Regions from separate parts of the Alishewanella sp. SMS8 genome, predicted to be linked through region 2. Evidence: predicted binding sites of a transcription regulator. Region 2 holds the regulator's gene; the other holds the start of a gene.
The links. Region 2 encodes sigma-54, which starts transcription at its own class of promoters, with help from an activator protein. Its sites were predicted from a motif close to GTTGGCACGNNNNTNGNNT; they were not measured.

Region 1: ORJ01_RS09975 (S8 family peptidase) is a predicted target of sigma-54. The motif match lies at 1,268-1,286, and genes of this name have one in related genera.

The regions. Positions count from the first base shown of each region.
Region 1 covers NZ_JAPJEA010000002.1:536,847-541,956, reverse strand. The annotation lists gene ORJ01_RS09975 (S8 family peptidase) at 1-1,222, opposite strand, end outside; gene ORJ01_RS09970 (patatin-like phospholipase family protein) at 1,665-2,501, shown strand; gene ORJ01_RS09965 (hypothetical protein) at 2,807-3,325, shown strand; gene ORJ01_RS09960 (hypothetical protein) at 3,360-4,013, opposite strand; gene ORJ01_RS09955 (malate synthase) at 4,158-4,652, opposite strand; gene ORJ01_RS09950 (DUF3612 domain-containing protein) at 4,795-5,110, shown strand, end outside.
Region 2 covers NZ_JAPJEA010000001.1:1,182,190-1,187,299, forward strand. The annotation lists gene kdsC (3-deoxy-manno-octulosonate-8-phosphatase KdsC) at 1-65, shown strand, start outside; gene lptC (LPS export ABC transporter periplasmic protein LptC) at 62-616, shown strand; gene lptA (lipopolysaccharide transport periplasmic protein LptA) at 606-1,097, shown strand; gene lptB (LPS export ABC transporter ATP-binding protein) at 1,094-1,816, shown strand; gene ORJ01_RS05460 (RNA polymerase factor sigma-54) at 1,865-3,352, shown strand; gene hpf (ribosome hibernation promoting factor) at 3,378-3,665, shown strand; gene ptsN (PTS IIA-like nitrogen regulatory protein PtsN) at 3,672-4,145, shown strand; gene rapZ (RNase adapter RapZ) at 4,142-4,999, shown strand; gene ORJ01_RS05480 (HPr family phosphocarrier protein) at 4,989-5,110, shown strand, end outside.

The DNA.
Region 1 (5,110 bases), on a different contig from region 2:
CGGGTGTCGTTGAACCGCTGTTGTAAGTAGATAATACGCCACTTGGATCATTGGAAGAAGACATCGCGCCACCCGGTGCAGCGACATCGACACTGCTGCCAGTATTAGAGTAATAAGCGCGTCCACCCTGGCGGTTAGTTGAAGCAACATTCACCACACCACTACAATTACCTGGGTTAAAATTATTGGCATTACCATTGTCATTGCCAGCGGCAACCACAATCACCGTACCGCGGCTGCGCGCTTGGTTAATGGCGCTTTGGGTGGTGCTATTACAGCTGCCAGAGCCACCCAAGCTCATGTTAATGACGCTGGCAGGGTTGGCATTGGCGGGTACGCCAGACACTGTGCCGCCTGATGCCCAGATAATGCCGTCTGCGATATCGGAGGTGTAGCCACCACACTTACCTAAGACTCTAACCGGCACCACTTTAGCGTTAAAGGCTACACCGGCAACGCCAGTATTGTTATTACTGACTGCGGCTACAGTGCCAGCAACATGGGTACCATGCCAACTGGACGCTCTAAACGACGTTGGTTGACCACCGCCACACTCGCCGACATTCGTCCAATCACCTGGATCGCGGGCATCGCTATCGCGGGCATTACCATCGTTACCAATAAAAGCATCAGAGATCATGTCATAGCCTGGTAAGAGGTTAGCATTTAAATCCACATGGGGCCGATAGCCGGTATCCAGTACTGCCACCACCACGCCTTGGCCTGTTGCCTTGTCCCACGCGGCTGGCGCACGGATGCCGCCGGTGTTTTCATAATAATGCCATTGGTTCGCATATTGGGTGTCATTCGGTGCTAGGGTGGGTTGCAGTAACATGTCTTCTTCGACCAGTTCTACATCATCATCTTGAGCCAATTGATGGAGTAATGTCTCCGTTTCAGCAACTGATAAACGGCGCTCGGCACTGAACACGGCATGTTTTTCTAAGGCCGTTTCGCGCACAAATTTTATTTTTTCCCCCGCGCGTTGACTAAAGCGCTCGGCTTTTGCTTTCATCCGTTCGGCTTTGCGTTGCTGAGCCATGGTGGCTGGTAGGCTCTGTAGCATGGTATCGGTGTTGGTTTCTTTATATTTGATGATCACGCGGGTAACAGGGCCAGTTGAAGTGTCGTTATCCTGATTTGCAATCGCTGCGGTGTTGAATAATGCACCGGGTAAACAAAGCACGGCTATTGCCGTTAATTTAAACTTCTGAGTAAGCATGGTATGACCTTTTTTATAATGTTGTTATTACCTGGATGTAAGGTGATGCGAAATGAATGACAACTTCGCAACACCGCTATTATTAATAGGACAAACTTGGCGTAGCTGTAAATCAGCAAAATCTGTATAAAATGAGCTGCTTATGTAGCCATAGCGGTATGAGGCCCCAAAAAAGGTCTTTTTTAAGCATAATAAAAAAAGGAACAAGTCATAAGCTACGCCTGCCCAATTGAAACTGTAAATATTTTGTAACAAGGGAATTTTATTCTAAATAGTTATAGATTTCTCATTTGGAGAGCAAATTGAATCTAAAGAAGACACAATTACAGCAACATCAACTAGTTATTTGGTATTAGCAGATAAAGAGTACTATGTCGATTTGCACTGGACAGCCTAGTCTAATGCGCCATACTCAACAGCATAGTGGTGAGGTTGAGCGTATATGCCTGATGAACATAAGAATGAAATTGTACCTATCCTCTCCGGCGGGGGAACCCGATTAAGTTGTCATATAGGCGTATTAAAAGCTTTAGCGGATATGCAGTTATATTATCGGCATCTGGTGGGGGTTTCCGGTGGCAGTGTGGTTGCTGCTTTTTGTGCCGCAGGTTGGTCGTTAGAGCGTATTGCGCAATTGGCATTAGATACCGATTTCCGGGTGTTTAAGGGGGTTTCTATTACCACCTTACTGCGCACCGGTGGGTTATGTAATGGCGATCGGTTTGAAGACTGGCTTGATCTGCAACTAGAGGGTCGTACCTTCGCTGATTTGGCGATTGATTTGCATGTGCTCGCTACGGATATCAGTGGCGGCGGGCCGGTCGTCTTTAATCGTCAGCTAACACCCGATCTTAAAGTAGCTAAAGCTATCCGCTTTTCGATGTCGATACCGATATTTTTTTCATTTAAACGTTATGGAGAGCATGTCCTTACCGATGGTGTGATCTTGTCAGAAGATGCCTTGCATCGCGATTGGTCTAGTCGGGGGATACCCTTAGTCAGTTTTCGCTTAAAAAGTGAAGCAGGCTATCGGCCCATTCAACAACGGCGCTTCTTACCCATCATCTCTTATTTACAGATGCTCATTCAAACCTTTATGAATGCGGTATCGCGAGAATATGTGCACGCTGAGTATTGGCACAACACGATAGTGGTCAATACCGGCGATATTTCTGCGGTCAATTTTGATTTAAGCATGTTACAAAAACAGCGCTTATATGAACAGGGCTATAGCACTGCGATGGCGATTGTACCGAAAAAACTTCCAAAATTGTTCTGAGCGAGCGGTTAAACAGCTCGATCAAAATGAAATTAAATTACATTTTTATTAATTTTCGTATTGCTTGAATAATGTGCAACCTAAATGTCACTTAGTTTTATTTGTTGTGCTATGCCTTTATTATATTGATTTAATTGGTTTATATTTTTCATGGTGAAGCGGTCTTTAGATTTTCTATTATAGATTAATTTAATTAATCTATTCATTCATTTCTTCTCGTTTGTCGAAACTTACAGGATCTTGTAACTTTATTACGTGCCCAGCAATAACGGCACATCAAATTAATTTTGCAGGAGAGACCAGACATGACTATTTCAACTCGTAAATTTATTACCCGTATGGCGGTGGTACTGTTGTCGTCAAGTCCATTACTCGCTTCTGCCGCGAGCACGGGCTACAAGATGGCTTTAATTGACAATGCACCTGGTGCTGAATATATTCAGGCAGGTCAGTATGACAAAGCCATTGCTTCCGCCCAAGCGCCGTCGCAGGCTGATGCTGAGTCGTTTTATGGCCAAGTTAGCCTATGTGTCGCTTATAGCCGGATGAACGAACTAGACTTAGCTGCCACAGCGTGTGACAACGCCGTATATCGTGCCGCAACCTTAAAAGCGGTTACGGGTTCAGCTAAACGTGAAATGCGCGCTTTAGCGTTAAACAACCGTGGTGTCATTAAGTTATTAGCCGGTGATAAAGTGGCGGCATTACAAGACTTTATGCTAGCAGTACGTTTAAACGATTCCGCTATAACAGCGGCTAACTTAGAGCGTTTAACCTTCAGTATCAATGAAGGTCAAGAAATCGCGATGCAAACGGCAGAATAACTTGAGTTTGCTACAAACAACGCCTGGCTTAGTGTCAGGCGTTTTTTTTGGGTGATGGCCAGCCGTATAAGAGTAAGAAGCTGGCATATTGCTGCGAAGTATTTTTTTGTAATAAAGTGGATTGCCCTTGTTCCTGCAGGCTAAGCAAACCCAGTGTCAGGTTTGCGGCTTTCTGTGCTGTCGCATCATTAAAGGTTAGCAGCGCCATACAAAGAGAGTCTGAACAATTAAGTTGCTGCAGCTGCCCCACCTGTGCTGCTTGGAGTCGTTGTTGTAGTCGTTTTTGGCGATCATAACTGCTGGTTTGTGTAATGTGTTGCTCTAGATCCCACATCGCCTCTTGTAACTGTTCGTTGCTCTGCGCCATAAACGCTTGGTTCAGTTCAATCGAAGTACTGCCGTCTGGTTGTTGCAGCACTTGGCGTAAATCGAACGGTTCAACAGTTCGTGTAAAATCGTTAGCCTCAGGTGTATCCGTTGTTTTATTTACCGTGTCAGGCAAAGCTTTAACAGTGCTTGCTAAAGCAGAATTGGGGATGGTTGTTCTATCCGTTGAGCTTGCGGTTGTTGGTGCAGGTGACTGATCTGGCATTGGCAGAGCCATATTTTTACCGACCCACTTTCCCACCTGAAAGGCACTGAATACAGCGATTAGTGCAAGCAATACCCAAAACAGTGATTTACGCATAGTCATCTCGCAAAGTTGCCAATTTGAAAAATAATTGTTTATTTATAGCTGTGTTGGCGGGTCTGGTCAATTTTTTGAATAGGTTGCCTGAAGCTAAAAACACGAAGCGCAGCAATTTGCTGCGCTTTTGGTCATGATGTGGCGTTAAATTTGATAAGTGCTACCATCTTTGGCGGTGAAGCTTTTATCACCACGGCAACGACAACTGACTTGCCGGCCGGTGATCATGCTGAACCAATGGCATACCGGATCGGTGGTTTGTAATTGAATGTCATCAACACCCGCTTGGTCACGCTGACCTTGGCTGCCACTTTTATTCAAAATCAATTCAACATGGCGACCTTGGTTTTGCAGCAACAACGACTCCGGTGCTTCACGATGCCCATTTAAGCCAATAAATTGTGCCGGATCGGCTAAGCCACTGGTACTGCCATCGACAAAAAAGGCCAATAACTGTTGGTAATATACGACATAGCTGGCTACTGCCTTGTGTGAACCGTGAGCCAAAGGAAAGGTTTTATCCAAAAAGCCTTTAGAGTAATCCATGATCTGTTTTACATGGCTGTCGTTCAGTTGCGTGATCATCGTAATATCGTGATCGATTTGTATCGACTGTGTTGAAGTGGCTAACGTCGTCATAATTATTTCCTCATCGGGTACGAAGTGTGGAGCCTCTGATAAGGCTTTTATTGCAGATAGTTTTGCTATCGCTTGAAAAACAGTCTAGATTAAATTTAAGCATAATTTCACAATAAAAATTTCACAGTGTAAATTTTACAAAATGAAAATAAATAAAAGCTTGATCCGTAAATCACATTTCTTGGGCACTAAAATTAGAAACCTGAGAAAACGCAATAACTTAACGATAGAAGATCTGTCGACACGTTGTGTGCGCGTTAATCCTGAATCAGCCCCATCGGTATCGTATTTATCGATGATCGAGCGTGGCAAGCGGGTGCCCAGTATCGAAATGCTCGAAGTTATCGCACAGGTTTTTCAAAAAGACTTAGATTGGTTTTTAGACGGTGAGGCTGAAGAGCAGGATTTAGTGCTGCCTAAAACTGCAAAAGGGGGTCTCAATGGTATGCCATTAGAGC
Region 2 (5,110 bases):
AATTATGCGATCTGTTACTGATTGCGCAACAGCGATTTTTACAATTTGATGGCAGCAGCTCATGAGAAAGTTTTTTGTGCTCATCGTCATGTTACTCGTGATAGTCGCGGGCTACCTGTGGTTGAATCCCAGCGTTGAGCAAGTGGATCTGCAAGTGGATCGAGAATTTCAACCGGATTACATTGCTGAAAATGTTACCTTGCGCATCTACGACAATGAGGGCTATATTGCCGATCACGTGCAGGCGCTGAAATTAGAGCATTTTGAACAGCTCGGCTTTACGCAGTTTGATCAACCGCGCTATACCCTGTTTAATAAAGCACATCAGCCTGCTTGGGAAATCAGTAGCTTACAAGGTGTCTGGTTTCCTGAAGATAAGATTATTTTGGAAAACCAAGTGGTTTTGCAAAACAAACAAACCCTAGGTTTAGTAGAACGCGTTGAAACGGCCTCATTACAACTGATGTTGCCTGAAAAAAGTATTCATACGCATGAAATCGTTCAGATCACCGGCGCCGGTTTTTTCATTAAAGGGCAAGGTATGCATGTCGATTTAACAAAAGAAACCATACAATTGCAAAAGCATTTAGAGACGGTATATTTCAATGAAAATTAATAGCTTAATGATTGTTTTGGCCTTTTTTTCTGCCGTTAGTTTGGCCGCCGAACCGGATCATAAACAGCCCATCTCGGTCGATGCAGATAAAACCTTAGCCTCATTAATTGACAGCATTGCCAGTTATGCCGATAACGTTGTCGTACGTCAGGGGTCCATGTTGATCAAAGCAGACAAACTTGAAGTCGACGCCAGTGCTGGTAAAGGTAAAGAGGTGTTTATTACAACAGGCTCACCGGCGACCTATTCACAAACTCTGCAAGGTGATCGTCCTGTAACCGCTCAAGCGAATGAGATCCGATTTGACCGTGCCAGCCGAATTTTAACGTTATCGGGTAATGCCGAAGTGATGCAAAGCGGTAGCTTAGTGCGCGGTGCCGTGATCCGTTACAACATTGAATTACAACAATTAAGTGCTGAAGGTGAGCAAAATCGTCGCGTTACCACGATTTTCACCCCAGAAAACAAGGACAATCCATGAAGTTAGTGGTCTCGCACCTCGCCAAAAGCTATAAAAGCCGGCAGGTAGTGAAAGATGTCAGCTTAGAGGTCAATGCAGGGCAAATCGTCGGTTTATTGGGCCCTAACGGTGCAGGTAAAACGACAACCTTTTACATGATTGTTGGCTTAGTTCCCTCGGATAAAGGCACCATTACCCTCAACGAGCAAGATATTACTTTTGCTCCGATCCACCAACGTGCCCGCGCCGGCATTGGTTATTTACCGCAAGAAAGCTCGATTTTTCGTAAATTGACTGTGCATGAAAACTTATTGGCCATTTTGCAAACCCGCAAAGATTTAAGCACGCAACGCCGCGCTGAAATTGCCGATGATTTATTAGAAGAATTTCATATCGGCCATATCCGCAACAGTTTAGGGATGGCGTTATCTGGTGGCGAGCGTCGTCGGGTTGAGATCGCGCGAGCATTAGCCGCTGATCCCGCTTTTATTTTATTAGACGAACCGTTCGCTGGCGTTGACCCGATTTCAGTACTTGATATCAAAAAAATCATTCAACACCTCGCCCAACGTGGCATTGGTGTTCTCATTACTGACCATAATGTGCGTGAAACGTTAGATGTTTGTGAAATCGCTTATATTGTCAGTCATGGCGAACTGATTGCAGCCGGTTCTCCGCAAGATGTTCTAGCAAATCAGCAGGTACGTGATGTATACCTAGGTGAGCAATTCAGGCTATAGTAAAGAAGATAGAACGCAACTGCGCATTCAGGAGAGAATTACAGGTACATGAAGCCCTCTTTGCAACTCCGCCTAGGACAACAGCTTACCATGACGCCACAACTGCAACAGGCGATACGCCTATTACAGTTGTCTACCATTGAGCTACAGCAAGAAATACAGGAAGCGTTAGACGCGAACCCGTTACTCGAAGGCGATGATGATTTCGAACGTCAGCCAGATGAGGTTGATCACAGTCTTGGCAATATCAATCGCGATACCCTTGACGATCCACGCAACAAAAACTCAGAGCAAAAAGACGCTGCCGATCGCGATACCAGCGATGATCTGAATCAACAAAACATCCAAGAAGATTTACCGCTAGATAATAACTGGGATGACTTAGTCAGTGCCGCCCCTGTTAGCAGTGGCAACATGCCTGATGACGATATGGTGTATCAGGGTGAAACCAGCGATACCCTGCAAGATTATTTACGTTGGCAAATGCAACTGACGCCCTTTTCTGAAATCGACCGGGCTATTGCTGAGATCATTATTGAAGCCATCGATGACAATGGTTTTTTAAGTATCAGCTGCGAAGAAATACTCGACTCACTGCAATCTAACGAGGTCGAGGCCGACGAAGTTGAAGCCGTGATTAAACGCATTCAATTATTTGATCCGGTCGGGGTTGGCGCGCGCTCGGTGCAAGAGTGTTTACTGGTGCAGTTACGGCAGTTTGAGCCAACTACCCCCTATTTAAATGATGCAAAACTCATTATTAGCAACTATACCGAATTTTTAGCAAATAGAGACTTTCGTTCTTTGATGCGCGTGACTAAACTCAAAGAAGAAGAGTTAAAGGAAGTCATGCAGTTGATCCACAGTTTAAATCCACGGCCGGGTGCTGATGTGATTAAACAAGAACAGCAGTATGTGATTCCTGATGTCACGGTGACAAAAGTAAAAGGTCGTTGGCAAGTCGAATTAAACGCTGACGCTATGCCCAAAATACGGATCAATCAGCAATATGCGGCGATGAGCAAAACCGCTAAAAATTCCGCTGATACGCAATTTATTCGTTCGCACTTGCAAGAAGCTAAATGGTTTTTAAAGAGCTTAGAAAGCCGAAACGATACTTTACTCAAAGTAGCCAATTGCATTGTGCAGCAACAACAAGCCTTTTTTGAGCATGGTGAAGAAGCCATGAAACCGATGGTATTGAATGATGTTGCAGAAATGGTCGGTATGCATGAGTCGACGATCTCACGCGTCACCACTCATAAATATATGCATACACCACGTGGAATTTTTGAACTTAAGTTCTTTTTCTCCAGTCATGTTAGTACAGAGAGTGGTGGTGAATGTTCTTCCACTGCCATTCGTGCTTTTATTAAAAAATTGGTGGCGGCAGAAAATCCGGCAAAACCGCTAAGTGACAGTAAAATGGCGGAGATTTTGTTAGAACAAGGGATAAACGTGGCTAGGCGAACTATCGCTAAATACCGCGAATCGTTGTTTATTCCGCCGTCAAATCAACGAAAGACCCTGCTGTAAGTGTCTTAACTAAAAGGAAGAGTCTATGCAAATCAATTTAACAGGCCGTCACGTCGAAATTACCGAAGCCTTAAAAGATTATGTCGAGAATAAATTTGCTAAGCTAGAGCGTCATTTCGAGAACATTAATAATGTACATGTCATCTTAAACGTGGAAAAATTACAACAGATTGCCGAAGCTAAAATCCATCTCACCGGTGGCGAAGTGTTTGCGGTGTCTGAGAACGAAAACATGTATGCTGCGATTGACCAGTTAATAGACAAACTCGATCGGCAGGTCATTAAACACAAAGAAAAACTGTCACGACACTAAGACATTATTATGAATTTAAACGCAATGTTAGCGGAGAACTGCACGAAAAGTGCAGTTCTATTTAACAGTAAAAAACGTATCCTCGAATATATCGCCGAACTGGCTCACCAGCAGCTTCCCGAACTATCTGAATACACGATTCTTGAAGCCTTAATGACCCGTGAAAAACTCGGTTCAACCGGCATCGGTGGCGGTATCGCCATTCCTCACGGCAAACTTGACTGCGTAACTCAACCGATTTTGGTGTTTGTGGTCAGTAAAGACCCTATCGCGTTTGATGCGATAGATAACCAAGCCGTCGATATTTTTTGCGCTATTTTAATACCCACTGAGCAATGCCAAACGCACCTAAGTACGTTATCCGGTATTGCCAAATTGTTGAGTCAGAAAGACTTAACCAAAAAAATCCGCCATGTCGAGTCAGATGAACAACTGTATCAGCTACTACTCGACTATAGCCAAAAAACAGGTGAGTCATGAAACTACTCGTCGTCAGTGGTCGCTCAGGCTCTGGCAAATCGGTTGCTCTAAGAGTCATGGAAGATCTCGGCTATTACTGCGTCGACAATCTCCCGGTTAATCTATTACCGACTCTGGCAACTGCAGTAATGGGCCAATATGAACGCGTTGCCGTGAGTATTGATGTGCGTAACTTACCGAGCGATCCCGATGAGTTATCAGACATTTTGTCGTATCTGCCGCGCAAGCTGGAACTGACGATTTTATATTTGGATGCGGATCACACCACGCTAATTAAGCGCTTTAGCGAAACGCGTCGCTTGCATCCGCTATCCCATCAAGCGATGTCGCTCGATGAAGCCATTTCACGTGAACAACAGTTATTAGATCCTATCTCTAGCCGCGCCGATTTATATATCGATACCACTGAGCTGAATGTGCATCAACTGGCCGAGCAATTACGTGAGCGGATCTTAGGCCAAAAGACCGGCCGTTTAGTGATACTCTTTGAATCCTTTGGTTTTAAATATGGTATTCCAAAGGATGCCGATTTTGTGTTCGATGCGCGGTTTTTACCCAACCCACATTGGGAGCCGGATCTGAAACCGCTCACAGGTTTAGATCAGCCAGTTAAAGATTACCTCGCCTCACAAGACGTGGTTGCAAAATATACGTGGCAGATCAATACCTTTATCGCCAGCTGGTTACCTCATCTCGAACGTAACAATCGCAGCTACTTAACGATAGCGATTGGTTGCACAGGTGGCCAGCATCGTTCAGTGTATATCGCACAAAGCCTAGCCGAAACCTACCGCAGCCAACGCGAAGATGTACAAATTCGCCATCGGGAATTAGTCAGACATCATGGCCGATAAGTTAGCTGCAACAGTCACGATTATTAATGCCCTAGGCCTACACGCACGTGCCGCAACCAAGCTAGTGCAGTTAAGCCAGCAATTTGATGCCAAAGTAGAATTAGTGCAAGA